DNA from 3 places in the Rothia sp. HMSC069D01 genome. Region 3 is predicted to be linked to each of the others. Evidence: predicted binding sites of a transcription regulator. Region 3 holds the regulator's gene; each other region holds the start of a gene.
What was found. The regulator LexA, encoded in region 3, represses DNA repair genes until DNA is damaged. The targets are predictions, from matches to a motif close to TCGAACANNTGTTCGA.
Positions count from the first base shown of each region.

Region 1 (5,535 bases), on a different contig from region 3:
GCCGGGCTCATACGCGCTGAATTACTTAGCAGTATCAGAAGAGGTATCGGAAGCGGGAGCTTCGGATGCGGTAGCCTCGTACGCGTCCTCGGTCAGGGGCGCTGCGGGGGCTTCCTCCTCGACGACGGCCATAATCGCGTTCAGTGCCAGGGTGATAACAACACCGTCCGCAATCTGAAGCTGCAGCTTGTTGTTCTCAAGGTCAGTGCTGACAACGGTGCCGTAGATGCCGGAACCAGTCATCACCTGGGTGCCGGGGACGAGAGACTGCTGCATTGCGCGCAGTTCCTCCATCTGCTTACGCTGACGCTTCTGGGCGGAGAACATCATCCATGCCAGCAGCGCCATCATGGCAATCATAATCAGGAGGTTAAAATCCATGGTCTCACTTTCACATCCGCACCCGTGCCGCTCACCGCGAGGGTTGAGCGTACCAGAAGGTGTGGAATCGTAGATACAGTACGTATCCATCCTACGCGAGAGCATGAGCTTTAGCGCCCCGAACCAGCGTTTTTGTGAGGTTAACCTGAGTTTTGGACTCTCTCGGCGTAATTTTATGTCACTGGTAAAGACCAGCAGAGCCCGGCAGAGCCCAATGAAACCCGACAGCGCCTGCAGAACCGGTAGAAGAGTGCCGCCCCTGCAGAAGAGCTACCGGGGGCACAGAGAAGCCCGCGGGAGGTTACTACCTCCCACGGGCTACTACTGTGTTATCAGCTGATGCGGGCCTAAAGCTGATGCGGATCTAGAGCTGAATCTCCGGGGCCTCCAAGCCGAGGTGCTCCCACGCCGCGGGCAGAGCCACACGACCGCGCGGAGTACGACCAATCAGGCCCTCACGCACCAGGTAGGGTTCGGCAACCGTCTCCACGGTCTCCGTCTCTTCACCCACCGCAATGGCGAGGGTGGACAGACCCACCGGGCCGCCGCCGAACTTGTGAATCAGCGCCTCCAGCACGGCACGGTCCAGACGGTCCAGGCCGCGCGAATCCACCTCGTACATGTCCAACGCGGTTGCGGCATCGGTCGCGTTAATGCGGTCCACGCCGTTCACCAGCGCCCAGTCACGCACACGACGCAGCAGGCGGTTCGCAATACGCGGCGTGCCACGGGAACGACCGGCAATCTCCGTGAAACCCTCGGAGGTAATCTGCATATCCATCAGACCCGCGCTACGGCGCAGCACCAGCTCAAGCTCCTCCACCGAGTAGAACTCCAGGTGACCGGTAAAACCGAAGCGGTCACGCAGAGGACCGGGTAGCAGACCCGCACGGGTCGTCGCACCCACGAGGGTGAACTGCGGCAGCTCCAGCGGAATGGAGGTCGCACCCGCGCCCTTTCCGACCACAATGTCCACGCGGAAATCTTCCATCGCCATGTAGAGCATTTCTTCAGCCGGGCGGCTCATACGGTGAATCTCGTCCAGGAACAACACCTCACCGGGAGTCAGCGAAGACAGAATCGCCGCCAAATCACCCGAATGCTGAATCGCCGGGCCGGAGGTGATGCGCAGCGGCGCCTCCATCTCTGCCGCAATAATCATCGCGAGAGTGGTCTTGCCCAGACCGGGAGGGCCCGACAGTAGCACATGGTCGGCGCTACGGCCACGCATCTTCGAAGCCTCCAGCACCAGGGACAGCTGCTGACGCACACGGCGCTGACCCACAAAGTCGTCCAGGGACTTAGGGCGCAGTGCCGCCTCAATCATCTTCTCTTCAGGCTCTTCTTCCATCGCCACCAGGCGCTGGGCGGGAGCTGAAGACGCCTGAGTGCCGGGCACCTGACCGGGAAAATACCCGCCGGAAACCAGGGACGCCGCGGGCTGCGGCTCATAGGGATTCTGGCTCATAGAATTCTTCTTTCACAAAAGTTTGAGTGGGATACATCGAACAGGGCGCGCCGCTTAGTGGCGGCCCACCGTGTTCTGAGTACCCAAGGATGCGAGCACACCGCGCAGAGCCACACCCACCGGCTCAGTCTCTGCGGCAGGGTTGTGCTGCACGTAAGCGTCAATAGCGGCGGAAGCGTCCTTCTCGCTCCAGCCCAGAGAGGTGAGAGCGTCAAGCACCTGCGGCTTCCAGACAATGCCCTGGCTCAGCGGCAGCTCATCAGTCTGACCATCGCTGAGAATCAGCTTGCCGGCAAGCTCCAGTACAATACGGCGGGCACCCTTCGGGCCAATACCGGGAACCTTCGTGAACGCCTTATCGTCACCGGTCGCCACGGCACGCTCCACCTCAGCGGCAGTGTGAACACTCAACACCGCCAGAGCAATACGCGGACCAATACCGGAAACCGAAAGCATCATATCGAACACTTCACGCTCGGCAGGCTCCGAAAAACCGTAGAGAGTCATCGACTCTTCACGCACAATCATAGTGGTCAGTACGGTAGCTTCCTCACCCGTGCGTAGCTTGGAGAGAGTACGCGCGGTCGCGTACACGAGCATGCCGAAACCGTTCACGTTAATCACCGCATGATCAAGGCCCACCTGAGCCACACGACCGGTCAGGGACGCAATCATTTCTCTCCACCTTTCAACACCGCGCCCCCGGGTTGAGGCTCGCGGCAGTGTGAGGGCACCGGGAACTCCGGCACCCACAGAACGCACTCCCCCAATTCAACGGGGAGACACTACAAGTATATTAGAATATTTCTTCTGAAATCAAGCATATATTCGAACTTCTTAGCGAATACACGCAAGCTAGCAGGAGGCAGCGCACAGACCCACGAAGGCACCTCTAGCGGCGGCACCTCTAGCGGCGAGCGCGCGCCTCCGCCTCCATCCAGGCACGCTGCGCCGGAGTCAACGACCCACCACGGTGAGTCTGCGCCGGGCGTGAACCCTGGTGAGTCTGCGTCTGGGCGGCCATGTTAATGCCCGAACCGATGCCGCCGCCACGCCAACCGTGACAGATCGCAATCGCCAGGGCATCGGCAGCATCGGCGGGCTTCGGCATGGAGTCCAGCCCCAAAATACGGGTCACCATGCGACCCACCGACGCCTTATCGGCGCGGCCGCTACCGGTCACCGCCGCCTTCACCTCCGAGGGGGTATGGAAGAACACCGGCACGCCGCGCATCGCAGCCGCAGAAATCACCGCACCCGAAGCGTGCGCCGTACCGATCACCGTGTTCACCTGCTCCTGCGCGAAGATACGCTCAATCGCCAGGGCATCCGGCTTGTAGGTGTCGAGCCAGTGGGAGGCGGCGTTGAAAATCCAGAGAATACGCTGGTCCAGGGACTCCGCCGGGATTGTGCCGGCAACACCCACGTTCACGAAGTGCGCCTTACGGTCGGCGGTCATATCGAGCATGGAGAAGCCGCAGCGGGTCAGACCGGGGTCAACACCCATGATGCGGGTTGCACCCGGCACACGCTCCACGGCAGCGGCAGTACGGTTTTCACGCATGCTATCGCGTGCGGCAGGTTGAGCGGCAGCCATCATCTCCCCTTTCGACAAACTCCCTATAGAATCTCTAGATTCTAGCCCTTCAGAATCCTAGCACCCGGTACCGGGGCGTGCCACGAACACGGTCACCGCGTAAACAATCACCACGAGAACAGTCACCGTGCGCCCCGCGAAAAGTACCCAGCACATCCCCAAAAAAGCCCCAGACGCTAAGAAGCCACTCCCCCAACCAGCCACCCTACGGCGGCTCGGTTAAAGGAGCGGCTTCTTCAAGCATCAGATATCAGAATCCGAGTGATTACTCAGCTTCCAGCTCTGCCATAACCTCGTCAGAGACGTTAGCGTTCGAGTAGACGTTCTGAACGTCGTCGAGCTCTTCAATAGCGTCTGCCAGCTTCAGGAACTTCTTGGCGCCCTCGGCGTCCAGGTCGACCTGCATGGTCGGGCGGAAGACCGGGTCGTCGTTGTTGTACTCCAGGCCAGCCTCGTCCAGTGCCTTACGGATCTCGGGCAGGTCGGTCGCTGCGGAAACAACGGTGAAAATATCGCCCTCGTCCAGAACCTCTTCGGCACCTGCATCCAGAACAGCCATCAGAACGTCGTCCTCGGTCAGACCGTCGGTCTTGGTGACCTCAGCAACGCCCTTACGCTCGAACAGGAACGCAACCGAACCCTGGTCAGCCATGGTGCCGCCGTTACGGGTCACAGCCAGGCGAACCTCAGACGCTGCACGGTTACGGTTATCGGTCAGACACTCGATGTACAGGGCGGTACCCTGCGGGCCGCGTGCCTCGTACATAATCTCGGTGTAGTCGATGGTCTCACCGGTCAGGCCGGCGCCACGCTTGATAGCGCGGTCGATGTTGTCGTTGGGGACGGAGTTCTTCTTCGCCTTCGACACAGCAAGGTCAAGAGCGGGGTTACCGGCGATATCGGCGCCACCCATACGTGCCGCAACCTCAATAGCCTTAATGAACTTCGCGAAAGCCTTCGCGCGCTTAGCGTCGATAGCAGCCTTCTTGTGCTTAGTAGTCGCCCATTTAGAGTGACCCGACATTCGTATCTCCCTTAGTCAAAACCTCCGTGCGGGCACGGCGAAACGTCCCACGCACCGTACTGTACTCACATAACTATACCGTAGCGGAGGCGCACACCACCTCAGAAAGTGCACGCCACCACCAGGAATAGGCTAGCGGGGGCGAGACGCAGCCGAAGCGCGCGCCTTCTCCACCAGCGAGTCGTCAATCGTGTTCGGCGTGAACTCGCCAAACTTACGCTGAGCCGCCTGCTCAATCAGGTAGTCCGAAATCTTCGGGTTCTTCGGCAGCAGCGAACCGTGCAGGTAGGTGCCAATCACGTTGTGCACGCGCGCACCCTCATACGTATCGGTCACGTTGTTACCCTCACCCTTGGTGACGGTAGCCAGCGGGGTGCAGCCGGAACCCAGGTAAGTCAGGCCCGAGTGGTTTTCAAAACCAATCACGGTGCCGAACTCCTCAGACTCCTCAACAATGTTGCCGATCAGGCGGTCATCGCCGCCGACCGTGTGCGCATCAAAAATGCCGATACCCTTCAGCACCTCACCCTCACGGGTGCGGAATTCCTTGCCGAACAGCTGGTACAGGCCACAAATGACGAGCATCGGCACGCCAGCCTCAGCCAGCGAGCGCAGCGTGTCACCGTTCGCGTGCAGGTCATCCTGAATCACGGACTGACCCGAGTCCTGACCGCCGCCACCCAGAATAATGTCAACATCCTCCGGGAAAGGCTGACCGGGGTTGTGGTCCAGAATCTGCACGTCAAAGCCGTGTGCCTGCGCGCGACGAGCCAGCGCCAGGGTGTTGCCCCAGTCGCCGTAAATGTTCATGTCGAGCGGGTACAGCTGCAGAATACGCAGAGTCTTACCGTTATTGGGGCCGGAGGCGGGGGTGCCCTCAAAAGTGTGAGTTGCCGTCATTAGGAGACCCTCTCAACGTCAGTAATCTTTGCGAGCTCTTCACGCAGAGCCAGCATTGCGGTGTAGGTGCAGAAAATACGCATGGGCGCGTTACCGCTGGAGGCGATGAAGCCCTTGAGCGCATCGGCGAGATTCTCGTTGACATCGTCAACCTTCACGCCGTCA
Region 1 covers NZ_KV800108.1:239,885-245,419, reverse strand. The annotation lists gene yajC (preprotein translocase subunit YajC) at 22-381, opposite strand; gene ruvB (Holliday junction branch migration DNA helicase RuvB) at 746-1,732, opposite strand; gene ruvA (Holliday junction branch migration protein RuvA) at 1,904-2,524, opposite strand; gene ruvC (crossover junction endodeoxyribonuclease RuvC) at 2,757-3,413, opposite strand; gene HMPREF2710_RS05415 (YebC/PmpR family DNA-binding transcriptional regulator) at 3,712-4,470, opposite strand; gene HMPREF2710_RS05410 (type 1 glutamine amidotransferase) at 4,603-5,370, opposite strand; gene HMPREF2710_RS05405 (Mur ligase family protein) at 5,370-5,535, opposite strand, start outside.
Region 1: ruvA (Holliday junction branch migration protein RuvA) is a predicted target of LexA. The motif match lies at 2,666-2,681, and genes of this name have one in related genera.

Region 2 (5,535 bases), on a different contig from region 3:
GTCCTTCGACCAGGCACTCGGTTGCGTACGCCACGGTGGTTACATCGGCTTCGTGGGCGTGCCGCACGACAGCTCCATCGGCACCGATAAGCTCTTCGACAAGCAGGTTCACCTGGAGGGCGGCCCCGCCCCCGTGCGCAAGTACCTGCCGACCCTCATTGACCTGATTTACAAGGGTGAAATTGAGCCCGGTAAGGTGTTCGACCTGGTTCTGCCCATCGACGAGGCAGCTAAGGGTTACGAGGCAATGGACCAGCGTACCGCCACCAAGGTTCTGCTGACTATGCCGTAATAGCCGCTCGTATCGTCGGTTCTTGTGCCTTCTTACACCGGCAACCCGACGTGTATGCGCTACTGATCCCCGCACCGACCCTGTTCACTCCATGTGAGCGTAGGGTACCGGTTGCGGGGATTAGTGCTTTAAAAATTGAGTTTATTTGCCACCTTCCGGCGAGGTGAGGGACAAATGCGTGAGCCAAGGCATAGAATAAAAGAGCATGATTCGTACAACTCGAAGGATGACAATGACGAAGAAGCCTTTCCCTTCCGACCTCGAAATCGCACTTGCCGCCGATCTTTGGCCCATCAACAAGATCGCAGCGGACAACGGCATCAGCGAAGATCGCCTTGAGCCCTACGGCAAGTACGTCGCTAAGGTCCTTCTCGACGAAACCACCAACGCAGAGACCGCCCGCAAGCGCGGCTCCAAGTACATCGTGGTTACTGCAGTCACCCCCACCCCGCTCGGTGAAGGTAAGACCGCAACCTCCGTCTCCCTCGCACAGGGCTTCGCCCAGACCGGCCGCAAGGCAATCCTGGCGCTGCGCCAGCCCGCAATGGGCCCGACCTTCGGCATCAAGGGCGGCGCAGCAGGCGGCGGCTACTCCCAGATCGTTCCCATGGAGAAGCTGAACCTGCACCTGACCGGCGACTTCCACGCCGTCACCGCAGCACACAACCTGCTTGCCGCAATGATCGACAACCACCTGCACCACGGCAACGAGCTGCGCATCGACCCGCGCGCAATTGAGTGGCGCCGAGTCATCGACATGAACGACCGCTCCCTGCGCAACATCGTCGTGGGCCTGGGCGAACGCATGGACGGCGTGGTCCGCGAGACCGGTTTCGACATCACCAGCGCCTCCGAAATCATGGTGATTCTCTCGCTGGCAACCTCTTTCAAGGACCTGCGCGAGCGCCTGGCAAAGATCGTTATCGGCCTGAACTACGACGGCGAGCCCGTCACCGCGGCCGACCTGAAGGCTGACGGCGCAATGTCCGTCATCCTGGCGGACGCAATCAACCCGAACCTGCTGCAGACCCTGGAGCACACCCCCGCCCTGATTCATGCGGGCCCCTTCGGCAACATCGCAACCGGTAACTCTTCGGTTGTGGCTGACTACGTTGGTCTGGAGTACTCCGACTACGTCATTACCGAGGCTGGCTTCGGCGCCGACATGGGTGCCGAGCGTTTCTTCAACGTCAAGTGCCGCGTCTCCGGTCTGAAGCCGGACGCCGCAGTGCTCGTCGTAACCGTGCGCTCCCTGAAGTCCCACTCCGGCCTGTACAAGATTGTTCCGGGCAAGCCCCTGCCCGAGGGCATGCTGCAGGAAAGCCCCTCCGACGTGGAGAAGGGCGCAGAGAACCTGAAGAAGCACATCGAGATTGTGCGCAACTTCGGTGTTCAGCCGGTCGTGGCAATCAACGCCTTCCCGACCGACTTCGAGTCCGAGCACGAAACCATCCGCCGTATCGCAGAGGAAGCTGGCGCTCGCGTCGCTATCCACCGCGGTGTGGCTGAGGGCGGTAAGGGCACCACCGACCTGGCAGACGTGGTTGCTGAGGCATGTGACGACGTTTCGGACCTGAAGTACACCTACGATCTTGAGGACTCCATCGAGACCAAGATCGAGAAGGTTGCGACCAAGGTCTACGGCGCGGACGGCATCTCTATCGCTCCCGCTGCCGCTAAGCAGCTGAAGCGTTTTGCTGAGCTGGGCTACTCGCACCTGCCCGTGGTCATCGCGAAGACCCACCTGTCCATCTCTTCGGATGCAACTCTGAAGGGCGCGCCGACCGGCTGGACCCTGCCCGTGCGCGAGGTTCGCCTGGCTGCAGGTGCTGGCTACGTCTACGCTATCTGCGGCACCATGCGCACCATGCCGGGCCTGAGCAAGAGCCCCGCAGCTGAGCGCATCGGCTTCGACGAGAATGGCGTGATGGTCGGCCTGTCCTAAGGCTTGCCCTAATGCGGCTGTTCCAGCTGATTTATAGCTAGTGGAGGCGGCGCTCCTTCCCCACAGCGGGGGAGAGGCGCCGCCTTTGCTGTGCCCTATGGTGCTCTCTGTAGTGATTATAAGGGGAAGTAGAGTACCTGAAAACGGGGGAGTGAAGGATTCTGAAACCCCTGGTGGAGGGGTCTTTCAACCTTTCATTGAGGCTTCTAGAGCGCCTGTTTTGAGGGTGAAATTGGTACGTGCTGGTTAATAATTGGGCTCTATTTGTGCTTAAAGGTCAGGTTTTATTAAACAATCTATATAGGTTGATTTTTTAGTGACACACTGTCTTGCATTTTGTGAAAATACGGCATTGACTAGGTATTTTGCTTTTTGAAAGGGGTTTTAATGGGTGCACTCAGTGAACCTGAAGACGGGGCTGTTGTTATCGTTTTGTTATAAAAGCTCTACTTTAGGGGGTATCTAATGACCCTAAACAGACCAATTGATTTTTCCCTCAAGTGTATATCCGTACACTTTTTGAACGGCGAGCAGTATATTTTTTCTACTTAATGAAGTTTCAAAAGCTTGAAGATATTTCGACCTTAACCCTCTACTTCCGCGGAATACTGGGCTAAAACCGGGTATTGAGTCTTTAAAATTACTGAGTGTGAAGCTTAGGTTAAAGGTGCACCGAAGTGCCAAAAGAGGGAAATTCTAAAATTATTTTGGGTGAAATAAGTCACATCAAAACTCGAAAAAAATGAAATTGGTACGTATGGATAGCCTAAAAAACAGCTATTTTTATTACAGAACGATTACATTGAGACTCAAGTCACTAAAACCGGCTCTCCGTACCAAATTGGGCGGTAAAACAGCCCCCAAAAAGTTCGCTACTATTGAGTCATCAAGTAATCGTGAGATTTCCAAAGTCCTCGGGTTGCTTGTGTTTGAGTGAGTGATAGATACCCCTGGGTGTCATGAGAAGCGACTGTGTATCGATGCGCAGTCGCTTCTCTGTTTAACTTTTGAATTTCACTGTTTGAATTTCGCTGGAGCCTCAGATAGACGGGACCTCGGCTAAAGCTTGTTCCGAGCGTGCTCCAGAATCTGTTCCCTGTGCATCCCGCACATTCAACGCCGAATGCGCTGATAGGGGAGCGAACCGCATAGGCGCATGCTGTGCGGTCACAACCCCTACACTGGAACTATGACTACTTACCCCGAACCCACCCTCATCTTTGAGAACCCCGAACTGACCGTCCGTGCGTTCAGCGTCTCCGAGATGGACAACAGCGTCTACCTCATCACCATGCGCGCCACCGGCGAGCAGGTACTCATCGACCCCGCAGACGACGCAGAAGAACTCTACGCCTACACCCTCGACGCGCTCCTGCACGACTGCCCGCAGCTCGAACTGGCAGACGGCGAAGAACGCCGCGTGCGCGTTATGGAGAGGGACGAGGACTTCAACTCCCTCAAGCCCCGCGCAATCGGTCTGACCGGCATCCTGGTCACCCACGGCCACTGGGACCACATCCGTGCCATTAAGGAGCTCGACCGCCTCACCGGTGCCGTCACCTCCGCAGGCGCCGCTGACGCAGCCGCTATTAAGGAGCAGGAAGACTACACCGTCGAAGAGGAGCTGACCGGCGGCGAAAGCTTCGACTTCTACCTCTCTGACACCGTCATCCGCGCCCTGCACGTGCCCGGCCACACCCCCGGATCCATCGTCTACACCCTCGAAACCACCTGGGAAGACGGCACTCCCGCAACCCTGCTGTTCACCGGCGACGCTCTCTTCCCCGGCGGCGTGGGCAAGACCGACTCCCCGCAGCAGTTCGGTGAGCTCTTCTCCAACGTGCTCGAAAAGCTCTTCGGCGGCTTCGAAGATGACGCCATCGTGCTGCCCGGCCACGGCCGCTCCACTACCCTCGGCGACGAGCGCCCCCACCTGGAAGAGTGGGGAACCCGCGGCTGGTAGATCGCGCCTGCCAGTCCGCCTCATATAAGTACTGCACCCTCATGCCTTCACCGGCCGCATAATCCCGCTGGTGAAAGGCGTGAGGGTGTAGAATTTAAATTCGAAGATAAAACGAAAGGATTTTCGATGACACCCCGCCCGGCACACGGTAGCACCGCACTCAAAGCGAACGATCTGACCAGCATCCGGGTTCAGGGTGCCCGCGAAAACAACCTCAAGAACGTAGACCTCACCATTCCGCGTGATGCGATGGTCGTCTTCACCGGCCTCTCCGGCTCCGGTAAGTCCTCCCTCGCCTTCGACACCATCTTTGCGGAAGGTCAGCGCCGCTACGTTGAGTCACTGTCCTCCTACGCGCGTATGTTCCTCGGACAGGTCGACAAGCCCGACGTAGACTTCATTGAGGGCCTCTCCCCGGCGGTGTCTATCGACCAGAAGTCCACCTCCAAGAACCCGCGCTCAACCGTCGGTACCATCACCGAAATCTACGACTATATGCGCCTGCTCTGGGCGCGCATTGGCCACCCGCACTGCCCCGAATGTGGCGAAGAAATTACTCAGCAGACCCCGCAGCAAATCGTGGACATTCTGCAGGAGTACCCCGAACGTACCCGCCTGCAGATTCTTGCGCCCGTCGTCAGCGCACGTAAGGGCGAGTTCGTCGACCTCTTCAAGGACCTGCTGACCCAGGGCTATTCGCGTGCCCGCGTGGACGGCGAAACCGTGCAGCTCTCCGACCCGCCCAAGCTCGCCAAGCAGTACAAGCACACCATCGAGGTGGTCGTCGACCGTATCGTCATTAAGGACGGTATTCACCAGCGCCTGACCGACTCCATCGAAACCGCGCTCAAGCTCGCCGACGGCCGCGTGCTCATCGACTTCGTGGACCGAGAGCAGGACGACCCCGAACGTACCCGTTCCTTCAGCGAAAACCTTGCCTGCCCCAACAACCACCCGCTGCAGATCGACACCATCGAGCCGCGCGCCTTCTCCTTCAACTCGCCGTTCGGCGCATGTAGCGCCTGTGACGGCATCGGCTCGCGCCTGGAAGTAGACACCGAACTGCTCGTGCCCAACCCCGACCTGACCCTCGGCGAGGGCGCTATCGCCCCCTGGTCACAGGGCAAAGCAACCACCGAATACTGGCTGCGCCTGCTCGCAGGCCTGGGGGAGGAACTCGGCTTCGACCTGGACACCCCCTTCAAGGACCTGCCCGCCAAGACCCGCGCCGCGATCCTGGACGGCAAGGACTACAAGGTTGAGGTGTCCTACCGCAACCGATTCGGCCGCGAACGCCGCTACACCTCCGGATTCGAGGGCGTGAAGGCGTACATC
Region 2 covers NZ_KV800108.1:203,010-208,544, forward strand. The annotation lists gene HMPREF2710_RS05310 (zinc-dependent alcohol dehydrogenase family protein) at 1-292, shown strand, start outside; gene HMPREF2710_RS05315 (formate--tetrahydrofolate ligase) at 525-2,237, shown strand; gene HMPREF2710_RS05320 (MBL fold metallo-hydrolase) at 3,427-4,200, shown strand; gene uvrA (excinuclease ABC subunit UvrA) at 4,327-5,535, shown strand, end outside.
Region 2: uvrA (excinuclease ABC subunit UvrA) is a predicted target of LexA. The motif match lies at 4,289-4,304, and genes of this name have one in related genera.

Region 3 (5,535 bases):
CGGTGTACTAAACCGTACCCGGTCTATTCGCAGCGAAGCCCCGTCTCCCTCACGTTGAGGAAGACGGGGCTTCGTCATATATAAAACCTATGCGGATAAGAAATCTACGCGGGCTAAAGCAGAGCGGTAGCTTTAGCGGGAGCCAGCGACCTCAAGAGCCTGTTCAAAACTAAAGTTACCCACATACAGCGCCTTACCCAGCACCACGCCCTCCAAACCATAAGGCACCATGGAACGCAGCTTCTCAAGATCAGCCAGCGACGCCACACCACCGGACGCCACCACCCGGCAGGCAGCCTGAGCCAGCACCTCATCCAGCAGCTCCGCACCGGGACCCGCCAGGGAACCGTCCTTGCTCACATCCGTAACGATATAGCGGCGCACGCCCGCGCTCTCCAGCCACGCCAGCGCCTCCGCCAGGTCAGGGCCCGACCAGTCGGTACCGCGAGCCACCGTCACCCAGCCCCGCTCAGGGTTATAGCGGGCATCGAGACCAAGAGCCAGAAGATCAGAATCAGCGTAACGAGCCAGAGTGCTTTCAAGCCAGGAAGAATCCGCCAGAGCCGCACTGGTCACGTTCACGCGATCCGGACTCAGGCTCAGGGCGCGCTCCAGGCTCTCAGCATTACGCACGCCGCCACTAACCTGAATACGAACCGGGGCAGAGCTCCGGGCGCTCTCTGCACGGACGGCGGCAACCACCTCAGCCAGAACCTCAGTATTCGTGCCGCGACCAAACGCCAAATCAAGGTCAACCAGGTGAATCCAGCGAGCACCAGACTTCACCCAAGTCAGAGCCGCTTCAACAGGGTCGAGGCGCTGCTCACCACCGGACAGGGTGCCACCCACCGGGCGCACCGCATAGCCTTCAGAAATATCAACAGCGGGCAGAAGTTCAAGAACGGGCGCAGACATTAGTTACCTCCCGCAGCAGTAGCGGAGTCGCCAGAAAGCAGGCGACCGGTCACCGTCAGGGACGCAACCCAGCGGCGCATAAACTCCGCCCCCAGCTCGCCAGAACCTACCGGACAGAACTGCACCGCCGTCAGCGGACCGTTCTCAACCGCCGCGATGTAGGCGGGATCGGTGACAGTCCAAGTCACTGCCGGAGGGGCAATATATTCAATGCTCTGATCAAAAGCCCACTCAAAAACGCCGTGCTCAGATTTGAAGTGAGCCTCGCCCTCAAGATCCTTGAGCAGCGTACTATCGGAGGAAGAACGCAGGGCAGAAACACCGGGCGCCAGGTCGCGGGTAGAAAGCTCCACGCTCTCACCGGGCCACTCCCCCATGCACTGAACCTGAACCTGCCCCATCTGCGGATGCTCCACCGTAATAGAGTCAAAGAGGCAGCTCAGTGCCGCACCGGCAACCAGCACCGGACGACCACCGGCAACGCGGCGGCCAATCACGCGCTCAGCGTCCTTAGCTTTCAGGTCTTCGTACGCCTCAAGAGAGCTCACACCGCCGGTAACCACCATACCGTCAGCCTCACGCAGCTGATCGGGCACGGTAGTGACGATAACGTCCGCCCCAGCATCCTGAAGAAGCTTCACCAAGGCGCCACGAGTTCCGGGTTCACCCAAAACGGCAACCACAGGACGAGCAGTCTGAGCATTCTGTACAGATTCAGTTTCCTGTGCAGATTCAATTTCGGTGAGTGTGGGTTCAACGGGAACAGGCATCGGTGCGCTCCTATTTCATAGGCTCAAGAATTTAGCTCAAGCGCTCTAGCTTGAGAGATAGAGGATTCGGAGTCAAGACATCAACCTCATGCAGAAGCCAACCACACACGGGTCCATGCTTAGCGCTGAGTCTGAGGAATTTCCAGACGCTGACCGGCATCAACAGAGGTACTGGTCAACGAATTCAACTCCATAATACGAACCACAGTATCACGGGTGTCACCCTGCGGATCCACCGCCTGAGCAATATCCCACAGGGTCTCGCCGTGCTTGACCACAACGACGGTTCGAGTCGCCGAAGAGTTCTCCACGGAGGCTGAAGCCGCCGGGCCAAAGAAGCTAATAGCACCGAGCACAATCAGCGCCGCCAAAGTCAACAGAGGCAGGCCCTTCAGAAAACCGCGCACAGTGCCAAGACGACGAATAGAAGCGGGAACCGCGCGCAGAAGCTCGCCTCCCTTAGCCAGAAGAACACTCTTCGCGCCAGGCGCCTGAGCCGCAGAAGATGCCTGAGTAGAAACAGCAGGGGTAGAAGCAGCAGAGGCAGAAACAGCAGGAGCGTGGGCGGGCTGAGCCACCTGCGCAGGACGGGGTGCATGAGCCGCACGAGAAGAGCGAACAGACTACGAAGACGCAGGCACACGAGAACGCCCCTGCATGGTGCGGGCCGACACGGTGCTGGCGGACGCAGTGCGGGCGGGGTGAAGTACCACCAAACCTGCCGGAAGGTGTGCAGAAGTGCCACGAGAAGCAATAGGTGCTGCTGTAGTCATTGTGGTTCCTTTCTCTCAGCTCGCCCCGGGGTTGCCCCGCGGGTCTAGCAATGCCGAGCGATACCCGCTCGGAGGTCCTAGTTGAGTGATAACTATGGAGTGGTGATTGTTAGGCGATAACTATTGGGTAGCTAGTCCCTAGTTAGGTCAGAGCGTCGGATGCACCGGGCTGCGCTGGGTCGCACTGGGTGACCCCGGAACCCCATCCCCTGCGCTCTCTCTTCGCCAGATGCTCCCTAGAGCATCCAAGGTAGATCATGCGAAGAGAGAGGCAGAGGATTCGAATACATTCGAACACCCATTCACTCTCCTCTCCCGAAAGACTCCGGGTTGAATCTTCGAATATTTTTCGAACATTCACCCGTAAATCCTGAATTCCAGGAGAGATTCAAGAGTATATACGAACTCTTGTTCTAAAGTCTAGCAGAGATGTACTAAAAATTTCTTCGAGTTTCGAAGAAAAAATCTAGAATATTTGTTTGAGTTTTTCGGTGTAGTGTTCTACACTGGTGTCAAGAGACGTTCCACACGCTCCTGATGAGTCCTACTCACAGCAGGTTTCTGTACCCGTTACGGTTTGATTCTGTATCGAATGCAGGTGCTGCTGACTGAGTTTTATAGGGCGGAGGCGCATACTCGTTGCCTGCGTATCGCTCCGGTATCGCTCCGGCACGGATAGAATTCCTCCACCCCCTGACGAGATAAGACCCATTTCGGCAGAACCAAAAAATTTTTAGGACTTCACCAGAAAACGTGTGAAGCACCCATCCGTGCCCCGACCGGACTGTGTCTCAAACAGACTGCAGAGACCGGAGTACAGAATTCGGGGCACAGACCGAAGGAAAAGAAATGGCAACAGCACCCCGTCCGGCGCTGACCGCGCGCCAGCAGAAGATTCTTGACGCGATCCGCACCGAGATTGAACAGAAGGGTTACCCCCCGTCCATGCGCCAGATTGGTGACATGGTGGGTCTTGCGTCCCTGTCCTCGGTCACTCACCAGCTCGGTCGCCTCGAGACCATGGGCTACATTCGCCGCGACCCCAAGCTCCCCCGTGCCATTGAGGTGCTGGATGAGAACGGCATCGGCATCCACGGTAGCGCTTCCTCTTCCCTGCCCGAGCTGCCGAACTTCGAAGTCGGCGATGAGGACCTCGTACCCGTTCCCCTGGTTGGACGAATTGCAGCGGGCGGCCCCATCACTGCCGAGCAGTCCGTGGAGGATGTGCTCGCTCTGCCCCGCCAGCTGGTCGGTAGCGGCAAGCTGTTCATGCTCAAGGTCAAGGGTGATTCCATGATTGACGCCGCAATCTGCGACGGCGACTGGGTGGTTGTCCGAGAGCAGCACACCGCAGACAACGGCGATATCGTTGCTGCTCTGCTCGACGATGAAGCAACCGTAAAGGTGTTCCGTCAGGTTGACGGCCACACCTGGCTCATGCCGCGCAACTCTAACTACGAGCCGATTATGGGTGACCGCGCAACCGTTATGGGTAAGGTCGTCTCCGTGCTGCGTAGTCTCTAGAAGATACAAGTCTCTAAAAGTTGCAGTCTCTAGAAGACGCGGGCTCTCAACAGCACAGCTTCTAAAAGAAGCTGGTTCTAAACAGCACGGCTTCTAACAGACATAACCGTTAGGGCTCTTAGCTCTCTATAGAAATCACCCCGGTGATACGTAAACGTTCACGTATCACCGGGGTGATTTCTATATGTCTAAATTTATATGCCCAAAACGGGGCGGCGGCGCGGCAAGGAATGGATCTCGCCCGAGCTAACGCTCAATACTCGCCGAAAGACGAGCCAGCGCACCAATCACGGCTGCCTTATTCTGCGTCGACCACATCGGCGGCATCGCCTTCATCAAGAAACCGCCGTAACGTTTAGTCGCCACACGAGAATCCAGTACAGCCACCACGCCGCGGTCAGACACCGAACGAATCAGGCGGCCCGCGCCCTGCGCCATACGAATCGCCGCATGGTGAGCAGAAACCGCCATAAAGCCGTTACCGCGGTGACGGTTCACCGCCTCCGTACGAGCCTGCGCAATCGGGTCGTCCGGGCGGGGGAACGGAATGCGGTCCATCACCACCAGGCGGCAAGAGTCACCCGGAACATCCACGCCCTGCCATAGGCTCATCGTTCCGAACAGGCATGAGTCAACGTCCTCGCTGAACTCCTCCACCAGAGCCTTGAGCGAAGACTCACCCTGCAGAAGAATGTTCAGGTCGCTATGCTCACGCATGTACTCGGCGGCACGCTCAGCGGCACGCTTCGAGGAGAACAGGCCCAGGGCGCCGCCCTCCGACGCCTCGCACAGCTCACGCAGACGCTCCAGCTGACCCTCGTGCACACCAAATCCCGGAGGCTTCAAATCTCCGGCAACGTACATGATGCCCTGCTTGCGGTAGTCGAAAGGTGAACACACATCGATACTCGTCCAGCGCGGCGCACCCTCCCCTTGCAGTCCCAGGGCAGCGGCTGCAACATCAAAAGAGTCACCCACCGTCAGGGTCGCACTCGTCAAAATCACGGTGCGGTCAGCGAACAGGCCGTCACGCAACTGCAGGCCAACGCTCAACGGAGCGATATTCAGGGTCGCCGGGTCGGTATCGGAAGCAGCCACGTAGCGGCCGTTCTCCCAACCGCCCTGACGAGAAATCCACAGAACGTCCTGCTCGCCCGAAGCCTCCAGAACGCGGCTGCTCATATCGTGCACCTCAGAGACACGCGAGCGCGCCATCTGCAGGCCGGCGTCAACGTCCTGACCGTCCGGTTTGGTATCGGACAGGGCGGTGCGGGCGGCATCATTTACCGCAGAAATAGCGGTCAAAAGGCGACCGTCCAGGCCCTTCAGAAGGCCCTCGGCAAGACCCTCGAAAGCGGTCTCCAGGGTGCCGGCTGCCATTTCCAGTGCGCCGGAATCAGCCTTCGAATGCTTCTTCACGCTACGCGCCGCACGGCGAACCATCGCAACCGTCAAAGAACCAGACACGGCACCTGTCACGCGGTCCACCAGCTCATGAGCCTCATCAATAATGACCGTCTCATGTTCGGGCAGAACCTTCATGCCCTCGAAAG
Region 3 covers NZ_KV800109.1:249,905-255,439, forward strand. The annotation lists gene HMPREF2710_RS08825 (DUF1844 domain-containing protein) at 1-11, shown strand, start outside; gene HMPREF2710_RS08830 (HisA/HisF-related TIM barrel protein) at 133-915, opposite strand; gene HMPREF2710_RS08835 (type 1 glutamine amidotransferase family protein) at 915-1,685, opposite strand; gene HMPREF2710_RS09315 (LysM peptidoglycan-binding domain-containing protein) at 1,805-2,263, opposite strand; gene HMPREF2710_RS09580 (hypothetical protein) at 2,309-2,458, opposite strand; gene lexA (transcriptional repressor LexA) at 3,308-3,982, shown strand; gene HMPREF2710_RS08850 (ATP-dependent DNA helicase) at 4,229-5,535, opposite strand, start outside.